Regions from separate parts of the Pseudomonas sp. B1-22 genome, predicted to be linked through region 3. Evidence: predicted binding sites of a transcription regulator. Region 3 holds the regulator's gene; each other region holds the start of a gene.
The links. Region 3 encodes sigma-54, which starts transcription at its own class of promoters, with help from an activator protein. Its sites were predicted from a motif close to ANTGGCATNNANNTTGCTNT; they were not measured.

Region 1: glnK (P-II family nitrogen regulator) is a predicted target of sigma-54. The motif match lies at 1,022-1,041, and genes of this name have one in related genera.
Region 2: glnA (glutamate--ammonia ligase) is a predicted target of sigma-54. The motif match lies at 914-933, and genes of this name have one in related genera.
Region 4: ACQ5BL_RS21105 (CmpA/NrtA family ABC transporter substrate-binding protein) is a predicted target of sigma-54. The motif match lies at 1,553-1,572, and genes of this name have one in related genera.

What each region holds. Positions count from the first base shown of each region.
Region 1 is NZ_JBCHVH010000003.1:75,314-77,510, forward strand. Features, by position in the region: gene ACQ5BL_RS12365 (YifB family Mg chelatase-like AAA ATPase) at 1-504, opposite strand, end outside; gene ACQ5BL_RS12370 (accessory factor UbiK family protein) at 545-826, opposite strand; gene glnK (P-II family nitrogen regulator) at 1,229-1,567, shown strand; gene ACQ5BL_RS12380 (ammonium transporter) at 1,610-2,197, shown strand, end outside.
Region 2 is NZ_JBCHVH010000003.1:289,042-291,238, reverse strand. Features, by position in the region: gene thiI (tRNA uracil 4-sulfurtransferase ThiI) at 1-699, opposite strand, end outside; gene glnA (glutamate--ammonia ligase) at 1,030-2,197, shown strand, end outside.
Region 3 is NZ_JBCHVH010000006.1:173,043-175,239, reverse strand. Features, by position in the region: gene ptsN (PTS IIA-like nitrogen regulatory protein PtsN) at 1-113, opposite strand, end outside; gene hpf (ribosome hibernation-promoting factor, HPF/YfiA family) at 123-431, opposite strand; gene ACQ5BL_RS22830 (RNA polymerase factor sigma-54) at 510-2,012, opposite strand.
Region 4 is NZ_JBCHVH010000005.1:487,942-490,138, reverse strand. Features, by position in the region: gene ACQ5BL_RS21110 (ANTAR domain-containing response regulator) at 1-240, opposite strand, end outside; gene ACQ5BL_RS21105 (CmpA/NrtA family ABC transporter substrate-binding protein) at 243-1,445, opposite strand; gene acnB (bifunctional aconitate hydratase 2/2-methylisocitrate dehydratase) at 1,824-2,197, opposite strand, start outside.

The DNA of each region.
Region 1 (2,197 bases), on a different contig from region 3:
GAAGTGCGCGGCCAGCTCCAGCAGATGGCCGACCGCATAGACCGTCAGCCCGCTGGCGAGGCTGGCTTCCTCAGCATTCTCCCTGGGTACTACCAGCGCCCGTCCGGCGGCGCGGGCGGCCAAGGCGGCTGGGAGTACGCCCGGCACCGGTCGTAGCGTGCCGGAGAGCGCCAGTTCGCCCAGGCATTCCAGATCATCCAGGCCGCTCGCATCGGCAAGCTGCCCGCTGGCGGCGAGGATGCCCAGGGCGATGGCGAGGTCGAAGCGCCCACCATCCTTCGGCAGGTCGGCCGGGGCGAGGTTGAGCGTGATGCGGCGGGCGGGGAAGTCGAAGCCGGCATTGAGCAGGGCGCTGCGCACGCGGTCCTTGCTCTCCTTTACGGCGCCTTCGGGCAGGCCGACCAGGGTCAGCGACGGCAGGCCGTTGGCCAGGTGCGCCTCGACGGTGACGCCGGGCGCTTCGACGCCAACCTGGGCGCGGCTGTGGACGATGGCGAGGGACATGGATCACTCCTTGATCGCATGCCGCCCCGCCGGAGGGGATTTATTCGGCTGGTTCGGCCGGGGCGTCGGCGGGCGGCGAGAGCCTGGTTTCCATTTCCGCGACCTTGGCTTCCAGGGCCTCGAGGCGGGCGCGGGTGCGGGCGAGCACCACCATCTGGCTGTCGAACTCGTCACGGCTGACCAGGTCGAGCTTGCTGAAGGCGCTCTGCATCAGAACCTTGAACTGGGCTTCCAGCTCGGCCTTCGGCAGGGGCGATTCGCCACCGAACAGGCGTCCGGCTTGTTGGCTGATGGCATCGAGGAAGGCTTTGGGCGGCAGCATGGTTCATGGGTTCCGGATTGAATCAGAGCGCAGTCTATCACGCAGCCGACACCGGCAGCGGCGCGGGGGATTGCACGCTTTTTGAGCAGTATGCCCGCTGCACGTGCGCGCTTTCGGTGCGGCCGGAGCGGGCTGGCGACTGGCCAGAACTCCCGTGATTCCAGCAAGTGGCTGAAACCACGGGCTTTTCACCGAGCTGGCAAGGTTCATGCTTTGGGGCATGCATGGCGTGCACCGATGCAGTACCGGTGCGGCAGTCGAGGCGGTGGATCGCTTCGTTGAGGCAGTCGGAGTGCTGAGGTAGGGCGGCCGGCGCATTACAAAAGCCAGACACTGCGCTTAGACTTGTCCCCGGGTTCGTTCTTCCTGGGGCGGGTCCACCAAAACACGGGAGAGAGTTACATGAAGCTAGTCACAGCCATCATCAAGCCGTTCAAGCTGGACGACGTTCGTGAGTCGCTGTCCGAGATCGGCGTGCAGGGCATCACTGTGACCGAAGTCAAGGGCTTCGGCCGGCAGAAGGGCCACACCGAGCTGTACCGTGGCGCGGAATACGTCGTCGACTTCCTGCCTAAGGTGAAGATCGACGTCGCCATCGCCGATGACCAACTGGATCGTGTTATCGAAGCCATCACCAAGGCCGCCAACACCGGGAAGATCGGTGACGGCAAGATCTTTGTCGTAAACCTGGAACAGGCCATTCGTATCCGTACCGGCGAAACCGGCACCGACGCGATCTAAGCCAAGCCCACACCGAACCCACACGCCCCAGGAGAAACAACAATGACTCTGCGCAAATACGCAGGGCTAGGCGCCCTATTGCCTCTCGCAATGCCCGGTCTGGCTTTGGCTGACGAAGCCGCGGCCCCCGTCCTGAACAGCGGCGACACCGCCTGGATGCTGATTTCCAGCGCACTGGTGCTGCTGATGACCATTCCCGGCCTGGCGCTGTTCTACGGCGGCATGGTGCGCGCCAAGAACGTCCTGTCGATCATGATGCAGTGCTTCGCAATCACCGCGCTGGTCAGCATCCTCTGGGTCGTCTATGGCTACAGCCTGGCCTTCGACACCGTGGGCATGGAAAAGGGCGTGGTCAACTTCGCCTCCTTCGTCGGCGGACTCGACAAGGCCTTCCTCAGCGGCCTGACCTCCACCGGCCTGACTTCCGCCGCCGCGCTGTTCCCCGAGAGCGTCTTCGTGATGTTCCAGATGACCTTCGCGATCATCACCCCGGCCCTGATCGTCGGCGCCTTCGCCGAACGCATGAAATTCTCCGCCCTGCTGATCTTCACCACCCTGTGGTTCACCCTGGTCTACGCGCCGATCGCCCACATGGTGTGGAGCGGTGACGGTGGCCTGCTGTGGGACTGG
Region 2 (2,197 bases), on a different contig from region 3:
GAACTTCTCCCATAGATAGTGGGCGACTTCCATCACGCCCAGTTCATGGGCACGACCACCGAGGTTGAAGAACACGAAGTGGCTGATCATGCCGCGGCGCATCATCTGGTAGGCCGCCACGGTGGAATCGAAGCCGCCGGACATCAGCACCAGCACCTGCTCCAGCGCACCCAGCGGATAACCGCCAAGGCCTTCGTGCTGGGCGTGGATGACGTACAGGCGGTCGTAGCGGATTTCCACCCGCACCTGCACTTCCGGGTTCTTCAGCGACACGCCCGCCGCGCCGCACTGCTGGCGCAGGCCGCCGCCGACGTAGCGCTCCACGTCGATGGAAGTGAAAGGGTGCTTGCCGGCGCGCTTGCAGCGCATGGAGAAGACCTTGCCCGGCAACTGGTCGGCGAAGTGCAGCTTGCACTTCTCCAGGATGTCGTCGAAGTCGCCCAGCGGGTACTCGTGCACTTCCAGGAAGTGGCCGATGCCCGGGGTACAGGTGAGGCGCTCGATCATCTCGCGCAGCACCTTGGGATCGGTGACCTTGGTCTCGACGTCCAGGTTGTCCCATTCGCCTTCGACCAGCAGCTCGGGGTCGAGGTCGCGGAGCACCGTGCGAATGTTCTTCGCCAGCTGGCGGATGAAGCGCTTGCGCACCGGCCGGCTCTTGATGGTGATTTCCTGGAAGACCTTGACGATGAGTTTCATGCGGACCGGGCGATTGCCATGGGACAGAAAAAAAGGGGCAAGATTATATCCGAAATTGCTCAAGACTTGAGCAGAATTCGGAGACTTTCTTTCAGGCGCACCAAAATGGACTTATGCACCATGACAAGGCACTAAAACGGTGCACAATTATCCCGCAATTCCTGGTTACGCTCGCCAGAGCCCCGTAAATCAGCGCTTCTGCACGATTGCGGGCACTGGCACGCAACTTGCTCTCTTGTGAGGCAGGTTGCCCTGGCGGACTATCCGGCCGGCATCACCCGATACTGGGGCATAGAAAGCTCCCAGCTCTAATCCCTCCTGGAGGACAGCATGTCGTACAAGTCGCAACAACTGATCAAAGATCATGACGTGAAGTGGGTTGACCTGCGCTTCACCGATACCAAAGGCAAGCAGCAGCACGTCACCATGCCCGCCCGCGACGCGCTGGACGATGACTTCTTCGAAGCCGGCAAGATGTTCGATGGCTCCTCCATCGAAGGCTGGAAGGGCATCGAAGCCTCCGACATGATCCTGCTGCCGGACGACAGCACCGCCGTGCTCGACCCGTTCACCGAAGAGCCGACCCTGATCATCGTCTGCGACATCATCGAGCCGAGCACCATGCAAGGCTACGAGCGTGACCCGCGCAACATCGCCAAGCGCGCCGAGGAATACCTGAAATCCACCGGTATCGGTGACACCGTATTCGTAGGCCCGGAGCCGGAGTTCTTCATCTTCGACGAAGTGAAGTTCAAGTCCGACATCTCCGGCTCGATGTTCAAGATCTTCTCCGAGCAGGCCTCCTGGAACACCGACGCTGACATCGAGTCGGGCAACAAGGGCCACCGCCCGGGCGTGAAAGGCGGCTACTTCCCGGTACCGCCGGTCGACCACGACCACGAAATCCGTACCGCCATGTGTAACGCCATGGAGGAAATGGGCCTGGTCATCGAGGTTCACCACCACGAAGTGGCCACCGCCGGCCAGAACGAGATCGGTGTGAAGTTCAACACCCTCGTTGCCAAGGCTGACGAAGTGCAGACCCTGAAGTACTGCATCCACAACGTCGCCGATGCCTACGGCAAGACCGTGACCTTCATGCCGAAACCGCTGTACGGCGACAACGGCTCGGGCATGCACGTTCACATGTCGATCTCCAAGGACGGCAAGAACACCTTCGCTGGCGAAGGCTATGCCGGCCTGTCCGATACCGCCCTGTACTTCATCGGCGGCATCATCAAGCACGGCAAGGCCCTGAACGGCTTCACCAACCCGGCCACCAACTCCTACAAGCGTCTGGTTCCGGGCTTCGAAGCCCCGGTGATGCTGGCTTACTCGGCTCGCAACCGTTCCGCCTCGATCCGTATCCCGTACGTATCCAGCCCGAAAGCCCGCCGCATCGAAGCGCGCTTCCCGGACCCGGCTGCCAACCCCTACCTGTGCTTCGCAGCCCTGCTGATGGCCGGTCTGGACGGCATCCAGAACAAGATTCACCCCG
Region 3 (2,197 bases):
GGCAGCTCGCGAGCTACCAGGTTTGCGATTTGTTCAAGGACGCGTTTCTTGCTGCCGCCCGGCACGTTCACCAGGGAACGGCCGGGGGTCAGGATTTGCTCGAGTCGAATCATAGGGAGGGGTTAACGAACACCAACACCCTGCTGGCGTTCGAGGTATTTTTCCTTGTGCTTGATCAGTTGGCGGTCGAGCTTGTCGGTGAGCAGGTCAATGGCCGCATACATGTCTTCATGTTCGGCACAGGCCACTACTTCGCCACCTGCGATGTGCAGGGTGGCTTCGATTTTCTGCTTTAGCTTTTCGACCTCCATGATGACCTGAACATTGGTGATCTTGTCGAAATGGCGCTCCAGTCGGCCGAGTTTTTCGCCGACATAGTCGCGCAGGGCGTCGGTCACATCCAGTTGATGTCCACTGATGTTGACTTGCATACCGCTTTCTCCTTATTGCCCGTGTATAAGTGGCAGGTTAGATGGCCTGCCGCCGGAACACTTTGGCGTGGATCAACGTCATACCAGTCGCTTGCGTTCGCTGGAGGGAGCAATCCCCAAGGACTCCCGGTACTTGGCGACGGTGCGACGTGCCACTTGAATGCCCTGTGCCTCCAGTAAACCAGCGATCTTGCTGTCACTCAATGGCTTTTTCGGACTTTCCGCCGCGACCAGTTTCTTGATGATCGCGCGGATCGCCGTGGACGAGCATTCGCCACCCTCGGAGGTGCTGACGTGGCTGGAGAAGAAGTACTTCAGCTCGAAGATGCCACGTGGGGTGTGCATGAATTTCTGCGTGGTGACACGCGAGATGGTCGACTCGTGCATGCCCACGGCTTCGGCGATGTCGTGCAGGACCAGGGGCTTCATCGCCTCTTCGCCGTATTCGAGGAAGCCGCGCTGGTGTTCGACGATCTGGGTCGCCACCTTCATCAGCGTCTCGTTGCGGCTCTGCAGGCTCTTGATGAACCAGCGCGCTTCCTGCAGCTGGTTGCGCATGAAGGTGTTGTCGGCACTGGAGTCGGCGCGGCGCACCAGGCCCGCGTATTGCGAGTTGACGCGCAGGCGCGGCACGGCTTCCTGGTTCAGCTCCACCAGCCAGCGTTCGTTATGTTTCCGGACGATGACATCCGGCACCACGTATTCGGCTTCACCGGACTCGATTTGCGAGCCGGGGCGCGGATGCAGCGACTGGATCAGTTCGATGGTTTCGCGCAGCTCGTCTTCCTTGAGCTTCATGCGCCGCATCAGCTGGCTGTAGTCGCGGCTGCCGAGCAGGTCGAGGTGGTCGGCGACCAGCTTCTGCGCCTCGGCCAGCAGGTAGGTGTTGGCCGGCATCTGGCGCAATTGCAGGAGCAGGCATTCGCGCAGGTTGCGCGCGCCGACGCCGGCCGGCTCCATCTGCTGCACGCGGCGCAGGACGACTTCCACTTCGTCCATCTCCACGCCCAGTTCGGGGTCGATGGAGGCGAGGATGTCGTCGAGGGATTCTTCGAGGTAACCGTCGTCGTTGATGCCGTCGATGATGCTCAGTGCGATCAGGCGGTCGGTATCGGACATCGGTGCCAGGTTGAGCTGCCAGAGCAGGTGGCTCTGCAGGCTTTCACCTGCGGAGGTGCGGGAGGTGAAGTCCCACTCGTCGTCATCGTTGCTGGGCAGGCTGCTGGCGCTGGTCTGGTAGATGTCTTCCCAGGCGGTGTCGACCGGCAGCTCGTTGGGGATGCGCTCGGCCCATTGGTCCTCATCGAGGCTGTCAGCACTGGGCGTGGTGCTTTCCTGGAAGCTGTCCTGGGAGCTGCTGGTGGCGCCGTTGGCGCCCGACTCGGCGCCGTCCGCCATGGGGTCGCTGTTGTCGTAATCCTCGCCCTCTTCCTGGCGCTCCAGCATCGGGTTGGACTCCAGGGCTTCCTGGATTTCCTGTTGGAGGTCCAGCGTGGAGAGCTGGAGCAGTCGGATGGCCTGTTGCAGCTGCGGAGTCATCGTCAGCTGCTGGCCCATCTTGAGGACGAGCGATGGTTTCATGGCTGGAACTAGGCACCTTGTTCGCTGGCGCAGCAAGCGCCATATCCACGACTACGGACGCCGGGGCGCCGCGAGGAAGCAAATTATATGCCTGAGTCTGGACGCTTTGCCTAGGGGCTGTCGACCTTTCGTTACAACCTGATTATCAGGCAACTACGAGACAGCCCGACGCGCGGCGCCGGATG
Region 4 (2,197 bases), on a different contig from region 3:
GGTGAACATGACGATGGGTCGCGGCTGGTCGCGGCTGACCAGTACCACCTGTTCCAGCACATCGCGGCCGGGGGATTCGGTGTCGATGAGGATCACGTCCGGGTGCAGGGCTTCCACGCGTTGCGCCAGGTCGACGGTGAGACCGGATTCGTCGACCACATCGAAACCGGACTCCACCAGTGCCGCCTTGAGGCGCCCGACCTTCTTCGGGGTGTCGTTGATCAGCAGGACGCGCAGCATGCTCAGTCTCGCTCCGTCAGGGCATTCAATTCGAAGCCATGGGCATAGCCGACCGGATCGCTGCCGTCCCAGACGCGGCCGTCGATCAGCGTCGAGCGGCGCATGTCGGCGCCCGGTACGGCTACGCCAACCGCTTCGGCGGCTTCTCGGTACAGGTCGAGCTGTTGTACCTGGCGGGCAATGCCGAGGTAGTCGACGTCCTCGCGCAGCAGGCCCCAGCGGCGGAACTGGGTCATGAACCACATGCCATCGGACAGCCAGGGGAAATTGGCCTGGCCGCCGTCGAAGAAGCGCAGCGGATGGGCGTCCTGCCAGGCATGACCGAGGCCGTCCTGGTAGCGGCCGAGCAGGCGCGGTTCGATGCTGGAGAGCGGAGCGTCGACGTAGTCCTGCCCGCTGATGAGTTGCGCCGCGCTGCGCAGGTTGTCCTCGCTGGCCTCGATGAAGCGGCTGGCGTCGAGGAGGCTCATCACCAGGGCGCGGGCGGCATTGGGGTAGTGTTCGACGAAGGCGCGGGTGGTGCTCAGCACCTTTTCCGGGTGGTCCGGCCAGATCTGCTGGCTGGTTGCCAGGGTGAAGCCCAGGCCCTCGTCCACCGCCAGGGCGCCCCAGGGGCCGCCAGCGCAGAAACCATCGATGCGTCCGGCCTTCAGGTGTTCCACCATCTGCGCCGGCGGCACCACCAGGGAGCGCACATCGCGCAGCGGGTGGATGCCGTGGGCGGCCAGCCAGTAGTACAGCCACAGGGCATGGGTGCCGGTGGGGAAGGTGTGCGCCAGGGTCAGCGGTGCACCGTTGTGGCGCGCGTGCTGGCGCAGTGCTTCAGCGCAGGTCACGCCGTCGCGCATCAGCGGTGCGGAGAGGTTGATCGACTGGCCGTTCTGGCACAATCCCATGAGCACGGCCATGTCGGTGGCAGGGGTGCCGCCCAGGCCGAGCTGCATGCCATAGATCAGGCCGTAGAGTCCCTGCGCCGCGTCCAGTTCGCCGCTGAGCAGGCGATCGCGCAGGCCGGCCCAGGAGCTCTGCCGCTGCAGGTTGAGGGTCAGGCCGTAGGGCTGGGCGAAGCCCTGGGTGGCCGCAACCACCAGGGAGGCGGAGTCGGTAAGGGCCATGAAGCCCAGGTTCAGTACGGTCTTCTCCGGTGCGTCGGAGCCGGCGACCCAGGCCAGGCTGTCCGGGCGGCCGCTGGTGCTGTCGATCATTTCCACCTCTGAAGGCAAAGGACGCCGCTGCTCCGGCCGTCGTTGGGCGGAGGTGGCTACGTCATCGTCTTTCAGGGCCCGCCGTTGGGCTGCCTGTTGCAGGCCGTACAGCAAGGGGTGTGCCAGGCTCGGCGGAAAAAACAAGCCCCGCCACAAGGGCGGGGCTCAGAGGGAGGGAGCGCACCTCTGGAGGGTTCCATCAAGGGCACCTGAGCACGGAAATGGCAGGGCCTGCTGACACCTTAGCCACGCGGGCCACGGGCGCAACGGTCAATAAGTATTAGCCCCATCGTGAGTACCGGCTCCGGCAGCTCTATTTCGGCACTGCAAAAGAAAAGCCCCGCACTCAGGCGGGGCTTTTCATCACGCTGGGATCACTCAGACCTGAACGGCCGGGATCTTCGCGTTGGCTGCCGCTTCGCGGAACTCGGCGATCTGGTCGAAGCTCAGGTAGCGGTAGATATCGGCAGACATGCTGTCGATGTCCTTCGCGTAGGCCATGTACTCCTCGACGGTCGGCAGCTTGCCGATGATCGAAGCGACAGCGGCCAGCTCGGCAGATGCCAGGAACACGTCGGTGGCGTCGCCCAGACGGTTCGGGAAGTTACGGGTCGAAGTGGAGACCACGGTGGAACCGGTCTGTACGCGAGCCTGGTTACCCATGCACAGCGAGCAGCCCGGCATTTCCATGCGCGCGCCAGCCTTGCCGTAGATGCCGTAGTAGCCTTCTTCGGTCAGCTGGTGGGCGTCCA